Linked DNA regions of Methylomagnum ishizawai. The protein of the gene in region 2 interacts with the protein of the main gene of each other region in a pairwise test. Links are inferred from orthologs where the notes say so. Each region holds a gene or a part of one and is shown on either strand. Other genes may lie near its edges. The genes, in order: bioB and K5658_RS19755.

Evidence for each region.
Region 1: the proteins of K5658_RS19755 (region 2) and bioB interact in binary tests that used the Escherichia coli proteins (3 or more experiments, as listed by UniProt). The link is inferred for Methylomagnum ishizawai from one-to-one orthologs.

Annotation. Positions count from the first base shown.
Region 1 is NZ_AP019783.1:543,089-552,074, forward strand. What follows is about bases 2,987-5,936. They hold bioB (biotin synthase BioB), read left to right. Parts: upstream 2,987-3,932; coding sequence 3,933-4,940; downstream 4,941-5,936. Other genes in these bases: K5658_RS02355 (ComF family protein), read right to left, coding at 3,160-3,918; bioF (8-amino-7-oxononanoate synthase), read left to right, coding at 4,940-5,936. In the rest of the region: DNA endonuclease SmrA, read right to left, coding at 1-35; K5658_RS02345 (vanadium-dependent haloperoxidase), read left to right, coding at 371-1,921; K5658_RS02350 (choice-of-anchor A family protein), read right to left, coding at 2,015-2,962; more of bioF, read left to right, coding at 5,937-6,133; pimeloyl-ACP methyl ester esterase BioH, read left to right, coding at 6,130-6,924; malonyl-ACP O-methyltransferase BioC, read left to right, coding at 6,905-7,696; K5658_RS02380 (alpha/beta hydrolase), read right to left, coding at 7,715-8,986. UniProt on the Escherichia coli protein: Catalyzes the conversion of dethiobiotin (DTB) to biotin by the insertion of a sulfur atom into dethiobiotin via a radical-based mechanism.
Region 2 is NZ_AP019783.1:4,366,708-4,375,738, forward strand. Bases 2,346-5,340 are described here. They hold K5658_RS19755 (class II glutamine amidotransferase), read left to right. Parts: upstream 2,346-3,435; coding sequence 3,436-4,245; downstream 4,246-5,340. Other genes in these bases: K5658_RS19745 (efflux RND transporter permease subunit), read left to right, coding at 2,346-2,955; K5658_RS19750 (cyclic nucleotide-binding domain-containing protein), read right to left, coding at 2,952-3,302; yjgA (ribosome biogenesis factor YjgA), read right to left, coding at 4,257-4,814; K5658_RS19765 (SdrD B-like domain-containing protein), read right to left, coding at 4,970-5,340. In the rest of the region: more of K5658_RS19745, read left to right, coding at 1-2,345; more of K5658_RS19765, read right to left, coding at 5,341-9,031.

The DNA.
Region 1 (8,986 bases), 3.8 Mb from region 2 along the record:
TCAAAGTCCTCGGGGGGCATGGGCGGTTTGGGCATGGGCGCCGATGGGTTCGCGGGAAGATGTGGCCGAGAGGATAACAAAATTCGGCGGCACCGGGAGTGTGGTCCGCGCCGCCGGGCCGGTCGGGCGGGGCCGGTCCAAACGCTGCTGACCCGGCAGCAGGATATCAGCAAGCGCTGCCCCATCCCTATCGGGAGTGGGCCGGCGGCGGTGGAATTATTGATCGCAATCAATGGCTTGGCATTTGGCATGAATCCTGTTTTCACCAAGGCGGACTGCCGGGTCTTCCCCCGCCGGGATGGGCTTTCCGCAAGCCCTGGCCGGGCGCATGCGCCGACCCGGCCCGCGAACACACCACAACGAGGATTCCATGCACACTTCCTTCCCCCCACGCCTATCCGCGCTGGCCCTGGGCGTCGCGGCTTTGCTGTCCGGTGCCGAGGTCCGGGCCGACGCCGTGACCGACTGGAATGAATATGCCGTCCAGGCCACCAAGGGCTTCGACGGCACGACCGGCACCGGCGTCGCCCTCAATTCCAATCTTTCCACCCGCATCGAGGCGATCCAGGGTCGGGCGGTGTTCGACGCGGTGAATGCCATCGATCATTTCAGCCCCAAGTCCTATTACCACCCAGCCGGCCATACGGGTTCGGCGGCGGCGGCGGCGGCCCAGGCGGCCCATGACGTGCTGTTGGGCCAATTGCCCAATCCCACCGTGGCCGGTGTCGATGCCCGTTGGGCGCAGACCCGGTCTTGGCTGGATGCCAAGCTGGCCCAGTATTTGGCGCAATTGGGCGTGGCCGCGGGCGATCCCGGTATCCAGGCGGGCAAGGATGCCGCCGCCGCCGCCATCGCCGCCCGCAAGTACGACAATGCCGCCGCCGCCGCCACCTATGGCGCGGACTTGGTCCCGACCGCGAATCCCGGCCCAGGGCTATGGCGGCAGAGCAACGCCGGCGCGGTCTATAACGATCCCGAGACCGGCGCGCCCACCGGCTTCGACGCCAGCGGGACGGCGATCCAGGGGCGGCCCGGTATCGATCTCAATTGGCGCGACGTGACCCCCTTCAGCCTGACCACGGCGCAGAAGATCAAACTGGTCGCCGCCGTGCCCTTGTCGCCCGAAGTGGGCAGCCCCGAGTATGTCCAGGAATTGGATTATGTGAAGAACCACGGGCAGGATTCGGCGCATCCGGGCCTGCGTACCGGCGACCAGGCCGCCCAGGCGCTCTATTACAAGCAGGATGCCGAAATCTTCGTATTCGAGGCGGCGCGGATCGCCGCCACCGCGCGGCGCTATACCCTGGACCAGAACGCCAAGCTGTTCGCCTTGTTGGGCAACGCCGTGGCCGATGCCCGCTTCGCCGCCTTCGATTCCAAATACCAGCAGAAATTCTGGCGCCCGATCACCGCCCTGAACGCCGACGCCAGCGGTGCGGTGAACGATTACGGTGCTTGGCACCCGCTCGCGGCGACGCCCGCCCATCCTTCCAACACCGCCGGGCACAGCGCCACCGGGGCGGCGGGTTTCGAGGTGCTGCGGGCTTTCTTCGGGGACAAGGTGTTGCCGGGCAAGGCGGGTGCCGCCACCTTGACCACCCTGCCCTGGCTGGTCGGCACCAATAACGGCACCGGCAACACCCAATCCCGGACGGTGGCGACCTTCAGCCAGGCCCAATTGGAAAACGGCGCGAGCAGGTTGTACCTGGGCGTGCATTTCGGTTTCGACAACCTGCAAGGCCAGTTGCTGGGCTTGGCGGTGGCGGATGCCATCCTGCTGTCCGGCGATCCGGCGGCGGCCGGTTTGAGGGCGCGGGGCGGTTTCCCCGCTTCCCGTAGGAATTTGCAAGATACCTTGTTGGCCGCGCCGGAGGTCTATGGCTATTTCGGGGCCGCGACCCAGGTTCCTCCCACGCCCTAGCGTGGGGTCGGTATCGGGTCGGGTCGATCCACGCGGTTGTCTACGCTGTGGCGCTTGGCGGTGGTTCCTGGGAGCGCGGGACCACCGCCTTTTTTATGCCCGCGGCGGGCGGGCCGGGGTACCGCGCCGGGCGGTTTTCCCAAGGCTCCACAGCAAGGCCGGGCCGAACAGCCAGAATGTCGCCGGTTCCGGTACCGCGACCGGATCGGGCAGGCTGCCCGCGAACAGGAAATTATGGAACTCGATGTTGCCGTTGAAGGATTCGGCCAGCAGTTGCCCGTACATTTGCCCGTAACCGCCGGACACGCTGGCCCAGGGAGCCAGGATGGAGCCGTTCGGGTTCTTGCTGCCGGCCAGGTTCAGCGAGCGGGAATCGAAGAAGTTGTAGATGACGTGGGTCGGGTCGATGCCGTGCAGGGTGACTTGGCCGTTCTGGAAAGTCTGCCCGGTGCCGCCGACGTTGATGAGGACGGTGGAACCGGCGGGGGCGTAGATATCGACGGAGTTGGTATTGGTGATGGCGCCGCCGTCGAGGTCGAACACGTTCAACACGGTGTTGCTGCCGGTGAGGGTGAGCGAGCCGTAATTGTTGGCCGCGCTGCCGTTGGCCGTGAGCGAATCCCAATAGGTGGACAGGGTTTGGTATTGGGTGCGGGCGGCGGCGAAATCGACCAGGGTTTGCGAGAACACGCCGCCGGTGGCGGTGAAACTGCTGAGCGAGGCATGGGCGGCGTAGATCGCGCCGTTCTGGCCGTTGCCGACGCCGCCGTTGCTGGCGGTCAGGTTCCCGGCCACCAAGCGGGCCGGGTTGGGGGAGGCGCTGGGATTGCCGTTGATGTGTGAGGCCACCGAATAATTGCTGACGTTGACGGCACCGCCCGCCGCCAGATTGCCCTCGGTATCGGAGTTGGCGCTGGTGAAATCGCCGAACAAGAAGGCGTTGTAGCCGGAGGCGGGACCGGCGAGGGCGGCGGCCTGGGCGGCCGGGAAGCCCGCGCCCAGCCAGAGGAGGGGCAGGACGATGGCGGGTGTGATACGCATAGGGGACTCCTGGGTTTTTCCTGGGGAACGATGCTTGTTATATCTATATGAATCCGATGGCGTTTTAGGTCCATCGCAGAGGGGATGGTAGACAATTTCCCGTCCGATAGCCAAGGCGATCGCGACAGGCGGTGTTGGAGGCCTAGTCCTCCGGTCCGTGGACGGTAGCCACGGGGCATGGCGTGGATTGCGCCTGGCTAACCCGCCCTGGCACAGGTCCAAACCTCCACCTTTTCCACCCCCGCCCGCCGTAAGGTCCGCGCCAATTCGGTCGCGGTGGTGCCGGTGGTCAGCACATCGTCGATCACCGCCACATGCCGGTAGGCGAGGTCCGGTGCGGCCCGGAACGCCTCGCGGAGGTTCAGCCGCCGTTGCTTGGCCGAACCGAGCGAGGACTGCGCGGCGGTGTCGCGCACCCGGCGGCAGGCGTCCGGCGCGAGCGGAATTTCCAAGCGGGCCGAGACGAAGCGGGCGATTTCCAGCGCCTGGTTGAAACCGCGCTTCCGCAAGCGCCGGGGATGCAAGGGCACGGGAATCAAGGCTTCGGGCGGATCGGCCCGGCCCGCGAGGCTGTCCGCCAGCAAAGTCCCGAGCAAGCGGGCGCAGGCTTGCCGCCGGGCGAATTTCAGCCCCTTGACCAGGAAGCCGACCTCGTTATGGCTGTCGTAAAGCAAGGGCGCATGGGCGGCGCTGTAGACTGGCGGGCGGATTTGGCAGCGCCCGCACAGGCGCGGCGCGTCCGCGGCCACAAGCGAGGCGCAACGCGGGCAGGCCACGGCGATGCGCGGCAGGTCGGCGGCGCAGGCCGGGCACAGGTCCAAGCCCGCCCCGCCCGGATCGCCGCATAACAGGCAAGTGGGTGGATACAGCCATTCTTGTATAATACGCGGCCACCTGTCCGCGCCGACCCCCTGGCCGAGTTGACGGACCCGCGCCCAAGCCGCCCGAACGATCATTCCCGGAGTCCCCCATGCGAGAAAATTCCACCTCAAACTTCAAAGGCTGGCATGACCACCCGGTCGCCGAAATCCGCCACGATTGGCGCGTGGAAGAAGTCGAGGCCCTGTTCGCCCTGCCGTTCAACGATCTGGTCTACCGGGCGCAGACGGTACACCGCCAGTATTTCGATCCCAACCAGGTGCAAATCAGCAGCCTGCTCAGCATCAAGACCGGCGCGTGCGCAGAGGATTGCGCCTATTGCCCGCAAAGCGCCCGCTACGACACCGGCCTGCCCCGCGAGGAGTTGATGCCGGTGGAACAGGTATTGGCCGCCGCCCGGACGGCCAAGGCGCAAGGGGCCAGCCGCTTTTGCATGGGGGCCGCATGGCGCAGTCCCAAGGACCGCGACATCGAGCGGGTCTGCGCCATGATCGATGGTGTCAAGGCCTTGGGGCTGGAAACCTGCGTCACCCTGGGGATGCTGAGCGATGGCCAGACCCGGCGGCTCAAGGACGCCGGTTTGGACTTCTACAACCATAACCTCGACACTTCCGAGGAATATTACTCGGAGATCATCAGCACCCGCACCTACCAGGACCGGCTGGACACTTTGGAACGGGTGCGGCAGGCGGGCATAAGTGTGTGTTGCGGCGGCATCGTCGGCATGGGCGAGGGCGACCGCGACCGCGCCGGGCTGTTGGTCCAACTCGCCAACCTGCCCAAGCATCCCGAGAGCGTGCCGATCAATATGCTGGTCCAGGTCGAGGGCACGCCGCTGGCCGGGATCGAAAAGCTCGATCCCTTCGTGTTCGTCCGCACCATCGCCGCCGCCCGCATCATGATGCCCGAAGCGCGGGTGCGCCTGTCGGCGGGCCGCACCGATATGAGCGACGAGATGCAAGCCCTGTGCTTCCTGGCCGGGGCCAATTCCATTTTCTACGGCGAGCGCCTGTTGACCACGGAGAATCCGGTGGCCGAGGGCGACCGGCGCTTGTTCCGGCGCTTGGGGTTGCAGATGTCGGGACTCGGCGTCCAGTAATGGCCGATTTCCGCGAAGAGTTGCGCGCCCGGCTGGCCGCCATCGAGCGGGACGGGCGGTATCGCCGCCGTCGGATGTTGGAAGGTCCGCAGGGCGTGGACGTGGTGGTCGGCGGTCGGCCGCGGGTGAATTTTTCCGGCAACGATTACCTGGGGCTGGCGAACCATCCCGAGGTGGTCGCGGCGTTGCGGCGCGGCGCGGAGGACTACGGCGCGGGGGCCGGTGCGGCGCATCTGGTGTCCGGCCATGGCCGGGCGCACCACGCGCTGGAGGAGGAATTGGCCGGGTTCACCGGGCGTGAACGGGTTTTGCTGTTTTCCACCGGCTATATGGCGAACCTCGGGGCCATCACCGCCCTGGCCGGGCGCGGTGACACCGTGTTCGAGGACCGGCTGAACCATGCCTCGCTGTTGGATGGGGCCTTGCTCTCGGGGGCGCGGCTCAAGCGCTATCCCCATGCCGACGCGGCGGCGTTGCGGACGGCCCTGGGCGCTGGCGATGCATCCACCCGGTTGATCGTCAGCGACGGGCTGTTCAGCATGGATGGCGATGTGGCTCCGGTCGCGGAACTGGCCACCGTGGCCCGCGATTTGGACGCGGTCCTGATGATCGACGATGCCCATGGCCTGGGCGTGTTGGGCGGGCGGGGCGGTGGCGTGTTGGAACTGGCGGGCCTGGGACAGGACGCGGTGCCGGTTTTGGTCGGCACCTTGGGCAAGGCGTTCGGGACGTTCGGGGCGTTCGTCGCGGGCTGTGCGGAGTTGATCGAATACCTGATCCAGCGCGCCCGTACTTATCTCTATACCACGGCCCTGCCGCCCGCCGTGGCGGAGGCGGGCCGCGCCGCCTTGCGCTTGGCCCGCGCGGAGTCCTGGCGGCGCGAGCATCTACGCCGTTTGATCCAGCGCTTCCGCGCCGGGGCCGGACAATTGGGGCTCGTCTTGATGCCCAGCGCCAGCCCGATCCAACCCGTGGTCTTGGGCGATAACGCCAGCGTGGTCCGGGCCGGGACCGCGTTGTTCGAGGCCGGTTTCCTGGTCGGCGCCATCCGCCCGCCCACGGTGCCGGTCGGCACGGCGCGGCTCAGGATCACCCTGAGCGCGGCCCATCGCGAGGAACATGTGGATGGCTTGCTGGCGGCGCTGGCCGATCTAGCCGCCCAGCCGGGATTCCGGGCCGGAGCCGCGCCATGAGCCGACGGACACCGGGCCTGTATACCGAAACCTTCGGCACGGGGCCGGACCTGGTGATGATCCATGGTTGGGCCATGCATGGTGGCGTGTGGCGGGACTTCGCCGGACGGCTGGCGGAGCGGGTCCGCGTCACCTTGATCGATTTGCCCGGCCATGGCCGTAGCGGCGATCTGGCCGATTTTTCGCTGGACACTGTCGCCGATGCCTTGGTCGCCGCCGCGCCGGCGCGGGCCTATTGGCTGGGCTGGTCCTTGGGGGCCGTGCTGGCCGTGGCCTCCGCCGAACGCCATCCCGGGCGGGTGCGCGGCTTGGTGCTGATGGCCGGAAGTCCCAGGTTCATCGCCGCGCCGGATTGGCCCGGCGTCGCGCCCAGTGCCTTGGAACGGGTCGCCCAGGAGTTGGAAGCCAATTATGGGGCGACCCTCAAGCGCTTCATCGGCCTGCAAACCTTCGGCCTGGACAATGCCCGCCAGTTGGTCAAGCAGATCGGCGCGGCCTTGGACGAATGCGAACCGCCAGCCATCGAAGCTTTGCGCGGGGGCTTGAATCTCCTGCGGGAGGCCGACTTGCGGGCGGCGCTGGCCCATGCGGCGGGTCCGGCCCTGGCGGTGTTGGGGGCGCACGACCGCTTGGTGCCCAAAGAAGCCGGGGCCGCGCTCCGGGCGCTGGTGCCGGGCATGGAGGTGTGCCTCCTGCCCGCTGCCGCCCATCTGCCGTTCGCCACCCATCCCGACGCGGCCGCCGCCGCTATCCTGGATTTCATCGCCCGCCATGAACGCCCATCCCGATAAGCGCTGGGTGGGCCGTTCGTTCGGCGCGGCGGCGGCGGGCTACGATGGCGTGGCCGGGTTGCAGCGCGGAATCGCCGAGCGCTTGCTATCCCGGCTGGCGGCGGACGGGGCGCCGCCCGCCGTGGTGGTGGACGTGGGCGCGGGCACGGGTTATGGTGCCGCCCGCTTGCGGGAGGCCTATCCAGGGTCCCGGCTCGTCCTGCTGGATATCGCTGAAGGGATGCTGCGGACGGCGCGGGAGCGGATCGGACCCGGAGCTTGTTATCTGCGCGGGGATGCCGAGGCTTTGCCCTTGGCCGAGGCTTCGGTCGATCTGGTGTTTTCCAATCTGGCGATCCAATGGTGCGCCGATTTGGCCGGCGTGTTCCGTGAGTTCCGGCGCGTGTTGAAGCCGGGGGGCCGCGTGTTGTTCAGCACCTTCGGCGCGGACACCTTGGCGGAACTGCGCCGCGCCTGGGCCGTGGCCGATCCGGGGCATACCCATGTCAACGAATTCACCGACGCGGCGGAGGTGGGGGAGGCCTTGGCCGGGGCCGGATTCGTCCGGGCCGGGGTCGAGCGCGAAACCCGTCGGCTCCACTACGCCGATGTCCACGCCCTCATGCGCGAACTCAAAGGACTGGGGGCGCACAACATCACCGCCGACCGGCCCCGCCACCTCACCGGCAAGCGCACCCTGCGGCGGATGCTCGACGCCTATGCCGCGCAGGGGGGGGAGGGCGGTATCCAGGCGGGTTTCGAGGCGGTGTATGGCCGCGCCTCGAAACCCTGATGCCGCCCCGGCGGACCCTCACCGCGGCTTGGTGCCGAAGTCCCATAGCCGCTGGCTGCCGACCCGGACGGAAAGCGGGGCATCGCCGGGCTGGCGGTCGTAGTCGCTGGCGGAGAAGGTCGCCACGACCGAATGGCCATCGACGCTCCGCCGCACATAAAGGGACCGCGCCTGGCCCAGCGTGGCTTGCGGCAGGCTGTCGGTGATCGGGAAGGGGTGGTCGCTGTTGAGGGTGAGATCGACCCAGCCGCCCTGGGTTGGGCGGGATGCCGCCGAGGGAGCGGTTCCGGCATCGCGGCGGGCCACGCCCACCACCCGGTTCCCGTCCTGGACGGTCGCGGCGGGAGTGGGCAGCGCCGGGGCGCTATCCACGATGCCCGCGGCCAAGGGTGTCGCCGGTTGCGCCAAGGGCGTGGGCGGTGCCGGTAGGTCGAGCGGGTCGTTTTGCACGGTGATGGCGTCCAAGAGCAAGCGGCCACCACGGCTGCGGTCGAAGTTGAACCGGAAGGTGGTGATTTTGGTCAGGTCGATCCCTTGCAGGCCGGCCAGGGGCAAATAGGCGTGTTGGAAGAGGCTGTGTAACCCCGCGCCCGGAAACAGCGGCGAGTACCAAGGAAAACCGAAGTCCGTGCCCACGGGCCTGCGCAGGTCGATGACATCCTTGAGGGCGATGCGGTTGGACTCGTTGCCGTCCGCGTCCAGCAGGCTCAGGCTGGCGTCCAACTGGGGCGCATCCAGCCAGTCCGGGGCGCAGGAGCCGAGATGGCAGGCGGTGGTCAGGCGCAGGCCGAGGTAGCGGTAGGCGCTGATATCGATGCCGAAGCCGGGGTCGGCCAGGGCGATATCGACATGGGGGATATCGGAACCGGCACCGAAAGGCCAATCGATACGCGCCACCCTGAGGCGCTGGTCATGCTCGGGCGGCGCGGCTTGGTGGGTGATTTTCGCGCCTTGGGCGAAGTGCGGGATGCCCGCAGTGCTGACCGGCTTCCGGGCGTCGAAGTCCTCCAGCGTCCAGCGGTCGGTGTAGGCGGTCGAGTAGGCGAAACCGCGTTCCAGGCCACCGATGGTGGACAGGGGGCCGGTGAACGGGGTGCGCGGGTCGAACACGGCCAGTCGGGCGGAATCGGGCTTTTTGCCCAGGGTGCCGCGGAAGAACGGGATGAGCGTGTTGAGCGCGGCCAGGCGTTGGGCGGGCGAACCCTTGGTGTCCGGGAACAGGGCCGGGTGGCCGGCGCAGCCGGATGAATCCGATTGCTGCCATTCGGTGTTGTAGAAATTATGGTTGCC
Region 2 (9,031 bases):
GTGGTCGAGGACCAAGTGACCTATCCCCTGGCCACGGCCATGCTCAGCGTGCCGCATTCCAAGGTGGTGCGCGGTTTCTCGTTCTTCGGCGCGTCCTTCGTCTACGTGATTTTCGAGGACGGGACCGATTTGTACTGGGCGCGTTCGCGGGTGTTGGAGCATCTCGCCATGCTCGCGGGGCGTTTGCCCAAAAGCGCCGTGCCCATCCTGGGGCCGGACGCCACCGGGGTGGGCTGGGTCTACCAATATGCCGTGCTGGGCGTGCAACACTCGTTGGCGGAACTCCGCGCCCTGCAAGACTGGTTCTTGCGCTACCAACTCACCAAGGCCCAGGGCGTGGCCGAGGTCGCCAGCGTCGGCGGCTTCGTGCGGCAATACCAAGTGGTGGTCGATCCGCGCAAGCTGCAAGCCTATGGCATCGCCTTGGGCGAGGTGGGCCGGGTGATCGCCGCCAGCAACCGCGACGTGGGTGGACGGGTGGTGGAAATGGCCGAGACCGAGTACATGGTGCGCGGCCAGGGCTATCTGCGCGGTATCCGCGATATCGAGGATTTGGTGGTGAAGGCCGAGGGCGGCACGCCGGTCCTGATCCGCGACGTGGCGCGGGTCGAACTCGGCCCGGACGAACGCCGCGGCATCGCCGAATTGAACGGCGAGGGCGAGGTGGTGTCCGGCATCGCCATCGCCCGCTACGGCCAGAACGCCCTTGACGTGATCGACCACGTCAAGGCCAAGCTGGCCCAACTCGCGCCCGGCCTGCCCGCCGGGGTGTCGATCCAACCGGTGTACGACCGCTCGGTGTTGATCCTCAAGGCCATCGCCAACCTCCGCGACAAGCTGCTCGAGGAAAGCCTGGTGGTGGCCTTGGTCTGCGTGGTGTTCCTTTACCACATCCGCAGCGCCCTGGTCGCCATCGTCATGCTGCCGGTGGGGGTGCTGATCGCCTTCATCGTGATGCGCTGGTTGGACATCAGTTCCAACCTGATGAGCCTGGGCGGCATCGCCATCGCCATCGGGGCCATGGTCGACGCCGCCATCGTGATGATCGAGAACGCCCATAAGCACCTCGAACGCGCCGAACCCGGTGCCGACCGCCTGGAACTCATGATCGCGGCGGCCCGGGAGGTCGGCCCGGCGCTGTTCCTCAGCCTCTGTGTGATTACCGTGTCGTTCCTGCCGGTGTTCGTGCTGGAGGAGCAAGAGGGCCGCTTGTTCAAGCCCTTGGCCTTCACCAAGACCTTCGCCATGGCGGGGGCCGCCTTGCTGTCGGTGACCCTGGTGCCGGTGCTGATGGTTTTGTTCATCCGGGGCCGCATCGTCCCGGAACATGAAAATCCCATCAACCGGCTGCTGATCTGGCTGTACCGCCCGGTCATCGAGACCGTGCTGCGTTGGAAGAAATCCACCCTGGCCGTGGCGGCGCTGGCGCTGGCGGCGAGCGTGTATCCCGCGTCCAAGTTGGGCAGCGAATTCATGCCGAGCTTGAACGAGGGTACTTTGCTATTCATGCCCATGAGCCTGCCGGGGCTGTCGGTGACCCAGGCGGCGGCGATCATGCAGACCCAGAACCGTATCCTGAAAGCCTTCCCCGAGGTCGAATCGGTGTTCGGCAAGGCGGGTCGCGCCGCCACCGCCACCGATCCCGCGCCCTTGGAAATGTTCGAGACCGTGGTCAACCTCAAGCCGGAGGAACACTGGCGGCCCGGCCTGACCCTGGACCAACTGGTCGCCGAGATGGACCGGGCGACCCAGCTACCGGGCGTCACCAGCGCCTGGACCATGCCGATCAAGAACCGCATCGATATGCTGTCCACCGGCATCCGCACGCCCATCGGCATCAAGGTGTTCGGCAAGGATTTGGCGGAAATGGCCCGGCTCGCCACCCAGATCGAGGCCGTGGTCAAGACCGTGCCCGGCACCGGCAGCGCCTATGCCGAGCGCATCACCGGCGGCTATTACCTCAATATCGAGCCGGACCGGCTGCAATTGGCGCGGCATGGCCTCGGGGTCGGCGATTTCCTGGAGGTGATCGCCACGGCCCTGGGCGGCGAGACCGTGACCACCACGGTCGAGGGCCGGGAACGCTTCGATGTGATCGTGCGCTATCCCAGGGAACTCCGCGATTCGCCGCAGCGCATCGCCTCGGAAGTGCTGGTGCCGACGCCCGCGGGGGCCATGGTGCCCTTGGGGCAATTGGCGCGGATCGGCCTGGACCGTGGCGTCCCGGTCATCCGCACCGAGAACGCGCTGTTGTCGGCCTATGTGTTCGTGGATATCCGCGACCGCGATATCGGCGGCTATGTGGCGGAGGCGCAGCGGGCGGTGCTGGAACGGGTGCGGTTCCCGCCCGGCTATTACGCCACCTGGAGCGGGCAGTTCGAGTATATGGAGCGGGCCAAGGCCAAGCTGGCGCTGGCGGTGCCGCTGACCGTGTCCATCATCTTCCTGTTGCTGTACCTGAACTTCCGCAGGCTGACCGAAACCCTGATCGTGATGCTGTCCTTGCCCTTCGCCCTGATCGGCGGGGTGTGGCTGTTGTATGGCCTGGGCTACCACCTGAGCGTGGCGGTGGCGGTGGGGTTCATCGCCCTGGCCGGGGTGGCGGCGGAAACCGGCGTGGTGATGCTGATTTACCTGGACCAGGCGCTGGCGGCGGCGCGGGAGCGCTGCGGGCGGGAAGGACGGGCGCTGCGGGCCGCCGACCTCTATGCCGCCATCCGCGAAGGCGCGGTGGAGCGGGTACGGCCCAAGATGATGACCGTGGTCGCCATCATGGCGGGCTTGCTGCCGATCATGTGGGGGACGGGGACGGGTTCGGAGGTCATGCGCCGCATCGCCGCGCCGATGGTGGGCGGGATGCTGTCCTCCACCGTGCTGACCTTGGTGGTGATTCCGGCCTTGTATGCCTGGGTGAAGGGGCGGGGGTTGCCCGTCCGCCCGGATCGAGGCGCTTAGTCGCGGGGCAGGCGCAGGCGTTCGGCCATGGAGCGCATCACCGCCAGGGCGAAGTTCGGAGTTTGCCGCACCAGGAACTGGAAGCGCTTTTCGTTGATCGGGGCCAGCTTGGACTCCACCGTGGCGACGGCCGTGGCGCTGCGCGGGCCGCGGTCGATCAGGCCGATCTCGCCCAGGAATTCGCCCGGCCCGATCAGGTTGACCGGCTTGCCGCCGACGAAGACTTCCACCTCGCCTTCCAGCAGGACGTACATGAGGCCGTCGGAATCCTCGCCTTCCGAGAAGATCGCCGCCCCGGCCGGGAAGGTTTCGACGCTGTCGGTATTCTTGAATAAATCGATATGCATGGCGGTCCCGTTCTGGAGGCCTGGGTTGCGGTGGGCCGGAGTGTACCAGCCCCATTCCCGGCCCGCCATGCGGGAACGATGGACGGCGCGGGGTGGAATCCGGGCGGGGCCGGGGCCGCTTCGTGGCATACTGATGGGCGTTTTCCACAACCTCCCGACCGACACCGCCATGTGCCAATTGCTAGGCATGAATTGCAACGTCCCCACGGATATTTGTTTTTCCTTCGAGGGTTTCCAACTGCGCGGCGGGCTGACCGACCATCACCGCGACGGTTGGGGCATCGCCTTTTTCGAGGGCCGGGGCTGCCGGGTTTTCCTCGATTCCAAGGCCACCATCGAATCGCCGGTCGCCGAATTGGTGCGGCGCTACCCCATCCATTCCACCAATGTCATCGCCCATATCCGCAAAGCCACCCAGGGCCGCATCGCCCTGGAGAACAGCCATCCGTTCCAGCGCGAGCTATGGGGCCGCTATTGGCTGTTCGCCCATAACGGCAACCTGGAAAACTACGCGCCCGCGCTGTCCGGCGATTACCGCCCGGTGGGCGATACCGACAGCGAGCGGGCCTTCTGCCACATCCTCGACACCTTCCGCCGCGAATTCCCCAACGGCCCGCCCGACGAGATCGCCTTGTTCGGGGTGTTGAAGCGGCTCTGCCAGGATATCGCCGCCCATGGCACTTTCAATTGCCTGCTGTCGAACGGCGACGTCCTCTACGCCCATTGCTCGACCCAGTTGCATTATCTGGTGCGCCAAGCCCCGTTCAGCTGCGCCCATTTGGTGGACCAGGACGTGACCGTCGATTTCAGCCAACTCACCACGCCCGAGGACCGGGTCGCGGTGATCGCCACCTTGCCGCTCACCGACAACGAAGCCTGGACGGCGCTGCGGCCCCGCCAATTGGTGTTGTTCCGGGATGGCGCTCCGGTCGAGGGTTTGTAGGCCGGGCCGCGTCAATCGGCTTCCGGCGCCTCCTCGAAATCCCCCGTCCCGTCCACGTCCGCCGATAGGGTTTCCCGGACATGGCGGAACAGCGCCCGCGCCGCCCGTGGCGCTTGGCCCGCTTGGCGCTCGCGCTGGCCGTCGCGGACCAGTTGCCTGAGTTTCTGGCGGTCGGCTTCCGGGTATTCGGCCAGGAATTCGTTCACGGCGGCGTCGCCCCCGGCCAGCATCCGTTCACGCCAACGCTCGCAGGTGTGTTGCAGGCGGACGGCGTCGGCGCTGACCACTTTCAAATCGGCCAGGGCCTGGCGGATGGGTTCGGGGTCGAGGTCGCGCAGCAGTTTCCCGATGTATTTGCGCTGGCGGCGCAGTCCGCCGTGGGCGGTGATGGTCCGGCCCAGCCGCACCGCGTCCAGGAGTCCGGGGGGTAGGTCCAGCCGGGCGAGTTGCTCGGGGGCGAGTTCGATCAGTTCCTGGCCCAGGTCGTGTAGCGCCGCGCTGTCGCGTTTGAGTTGGGATTTGCTGGGGGGGAGTTCGGGTTCGTAATCGTCGGGATCGTCCGTCCACATGGGTTTCATCCGGGTTCGGTAAGCGGGGGGCCACTATAGCAAAGCTCGCGCTTTGTGGCGGCCATGAAAAAGCCCTTTCCCCGCCGGGGGAAAGGGCTTGGGTGCCACCAAATTGGGGCGGGCTCCGGGCCCGCCCCGCTGGCGCAGGCTAGGGCTTAGTGCCCCCAGCCGGATTTATCATCCGACTTGTCGCCCGACTTATCCCCCCAACCGGACTTGTCATCGTCCTTATCCCCCCAACCGGATTTGTCGTCGTCCTTGTCGTCCCAGCCGGATTTATCGCCGTCCTTGTCGCCGGATTTGTCATCCGACTTGTCGCCGCAACTGCCCGCGCCCGATTTGTCCCCGTCCTTGTCATCCGATTTGTCGCCGGATTTGTCATCGGACTTGTCCCAAGATTTATCGCCATCCTTGTCGTCCCAACTGGATTTGTCGCCGGACTTATCGCCCCAGCCGGATTTGTCACCCCAACCGGATTTGTCGCTGTCCTTGTCGTCGGACTTATCCCAGGATTTATCGCCGGACTTGTCGTCGCCGTACTTATCGCCGGAACCCGTGTTGCCACTGGAACACGGATCGTGGTCGTGTTCGCAGTCGCTGCTGGAGCCACCGCCAGACTTGTCGCCGTCCTTGTCGCCGGATTTATCGCCCCAGCCGGATTTGTCGTCGTCCTTGTCACCGGACTTATCGCCCCAGCCGGACTTGTCGTCGTCCTTGTCGCCGGACTTATCGCCCCAGCCGGACTTGTCGTCGTCCTTGTCGCCGGACTTATCGCCCCAGCCGGACTTGTCGTCGTCCTTGTCGCCGGACTTATCGCCCCAGCCGGATTTGTCGTCGTCCTTGTCGCCGGACTTATCGCCCCAGCCGGATTTGTCATCGTCCTTGTCGCCCGATTTATCGCCGGACTTGTCACCGTCCTTATCGTCGTCGTCCTCGTCACAGCCATTGGAGCCCTTGGTGTAGAACCCGGCATCTACGGTCGTCAACGCCTGCCCTATCGCCAGGGTGTAGGAGGTGGTGCGGCCCGTAGTCTGGATCAGATCGCTGTCGATGCCGTCGTCCGCGCCCACGTTCGCCACGGTGAGGGTGTAGCCGCCCGGGGTTTGGAAGCCGACTTCGTAGCAGCCCGCCACCAGTCCGGTGAAGGCGTATTTGCCATCGGAGCCGGTGTTGGTGGTGCGCAGCGCGGTGGTCGAGCCGCAGTTATAGAGGCTGACCAAGACGCCCCCGATGCCCGCCTCGCCGCTCTCCTGCAAGCCGTTCTGGTTGGCGTCGTTCCACACGAAGTCGCCCAGGCTGGCGGTGGCCGGTTGCAACCCGGCATCCAGGTCGTTGTAGGTCTGGCCCGAGGTCAAGGTGACGCAGTTGGTGACGCCGCTGGCGTTGGCATCGCTGTCCAGGGCTTCGTTGCCGCCCAGGTTGGCGGTGGTGAAGACCGGGTAGGTGGCGTCGGTGTAGACACGGATGTAATAGCTGCCCGGCGCGATATTCGGGAAGCCATAGAGGCCGTCGGTGCCGGTGTAGGTGGTTCCCTTGAGGGTGTTGCTGGTGCATTGGTACAGCTCCACCTTGAGGCCGACGATGCCGGTTTCGCCGCCGTCCTGGATGCCGTTGCCGTTGGCGTCGTTCCAGACCCTATCGCCCAGGTTGGCGGGCGGCACGTAGCCGAAGTCCACCGTGCTGTCGTAGGTGCTGTTGGTCGCCAGGGTGACGGCGCTCGGGATGCCGTTGCTATCGGTGCCGCGGTCGCCACCCACCAGGGCGGTGGTCGGGATGTAGCCCAGCGGCAGGGTGGAGCCGTCCACCTCGACGCTGTAGCTGCCCGTGCAAAGGCCGCTGAACTGGTAATAGCCGGGGTTGGTGTTGGTGTAGGTCTGCTCCGTGTAGATGAGGGTGCCGCTGCTGTCCTTCAGGTTGACGGTGACGCCGTTGATGCCGGTTTCGCTGGCATCCTGGAGGCCGTTCTGGTTCTTGTCGGCCCAGACGTAGTTGCCGATCTTGGCGAGGCAGGGCGGTTTGTAGCCGAAGTCGATGCTGAGGTCGCTGGCGTTGTCGGAGGCCAGGGTGACGCTGGCCGGGCTGCCGTTGCTATCCACGCCCCGGTTGCCGCCCACGTTGTTCAGCGTGGGGACGAAGCCGGGCGGCAGGCCGGTGGGATCGACCACCACGGTGTAGGTGCCCGCGCAGAAGCCCCGGAACTCGTAGTAGCCGGGTTTGCCGGTGGAACCGCCGGTGCCGGTGATATCGGTCGCGACGATATTGCCCAGGCCGTCCTTCAACTGCACGGTGATGCCGTCCAGGGCCGGTTCGGTCGAGTCCTGGAGGCCGTTCTGGTTGTCGTCTTCCCAGAGATAGTCGCCGATGACGCCGGAGCAGGGCGACAGGAAGCCGAAGTCGATATCCTGGGCCGTGCTGGTGTCGGTTCCCAGGCTGACCGTGGCGGGGCTGCCGTTGCTGTCCTTGTCGGTGTTGTTGCCCTGGGCCGACGGCGACGGGGTGTAGTCGGTCGGGAGGCTGGCGGTGTCCACTTCCACCGTGTAGTTGTCGGCGCACAGGCCGTTGAACTGGTAGTAGCCGTCCTGGCTGCCGGGGCCGCCGACGCCGGTCACGGTGGTGGCGACGATGGTGCCGGTGGAATCCTTGAGGTTGATGGTGATCCCGTTCATGCCGGGTTCGCCCGCGTCCTGGATGCCGTCGCGGTCGAGGTCGTGCCAGACGTAGTCGCCGATGCTGCCCTTGCAGGGGGAGTTGTAGCCGAAGTCCAGGGTTTGGTCGCTGCCGTTGTTGAGGGTGAACACCACCTGGGCCGGCTGCGGGTTGCTATCGACCGTGCGGTTGCCGCCGACACTGACCGGACTCGCCACCAGATCGGGGTTGAGGGTGGTTTCGTCGACCTTGACGTAGTAGGTGCCCGCGCACAGGCCGGTGAATTGGTAAAGGCCGTCCGGGTTGCCGGAGCCGCCCGGATTGGTGGTGGCGGTGGCGATCTGGTTCTGGTTGGCGTCGAGCAGCAAGACCTTGACGCCGTTGATGCCGGGTTCATTGGCGTCCTGGATGCCGTCGCGGTCGAGGTCGTTCCAGACGAAGTTGCCGAGCGTGCCGGTGCAGGGCGGCTTGTAGCCGAAATCGACGCTTTGGTCGCTGCCGCTGTCGCTCGCCAGCGTCACCGGGGCGGGGTGGCTGTTGCTGTCCAGGCTGGCGTCGCCGCCGACATTGGCGGTGGTGGCGGTGAAGTTGGCCGGGACCGTGGTGGCGTCCACTTCGACCAGGTAGCTGCCCGCGCAACGTCCGGAGAACTGGTAGTAGCCGGATTGGTTGTTGGGACCGCCGGTGCCGGTGGTGGCGGTGGCCAGGACGGTGGTGCCGGTGCTGTCCTTCAGGTAGACGGTGATGCCGTCGAGGCCGGGTTCGCCGCCGTCCTGCTTGCCGTTGAGGTTGGTGTCCTGCCAGACGAAATCGCCGATGCTGCCGGTGCAGGGCGGGGTGTAGCCGAAGTCGATGCTATCGTCGGCGCTGCCGTCGGTGCCGAGGCTCACCGTGTAGGGGCTGCCGTTGCTGTCGGCGGTGGGATTGGCGCCCGCGTTCGGGGGGGTCGGGGAGAAGCCGGCCGGGAGGGTGGTGGCATCGACCGAGACGGTGTAGGTACCGCACTTGGCGTAGAACACATAGTAGCCGTCCTGGCTGGTCGGGCCACCCTGGGCGGTCAGGATCGATTGGACCACGGCGTTGGTGGCGTCCAGCAGGTTGACCCTGACGTTGTTGAGTCCGGGTTCGCCGCTGTCCTGGATGCCGTCGCGGCTGCTGTCCTGCCAGATGTAGTCGCCGATTTCGACGGTGCAAGGCGGGGCGGCGACGGGCGGGATCGGGCCGAAGTTGCCCTTGGCCGAGGCGCTGGTGAAGTTCTGGCCATAGTTCACCGGGTTGATCGTGACCGATTCCAGGGTCAGCAGGATGCCGATGTCCTGGCCTTGGTAGCCGGGATCGTTGGCGAGGCTGCCGCCGGTGACCCTGACCCGCAGTTCGGCGGTGTCGGTGGCGCTGGCGGTGTCGCTGTATTGAAAGCTCAAGACCTCGCCGGTCAGCAGGGGGGAGGCGTAGCTGCTGCCGATGTTGCCGGTCACCGTAAGGTCGTTGCCGGCCACGCCGCCCACGAAGCCGCCGTTGGCCGGGTTCAGCATCAGCTTGACGCTGAGGTTCCGGGAGGCGGCGGTGGCGAT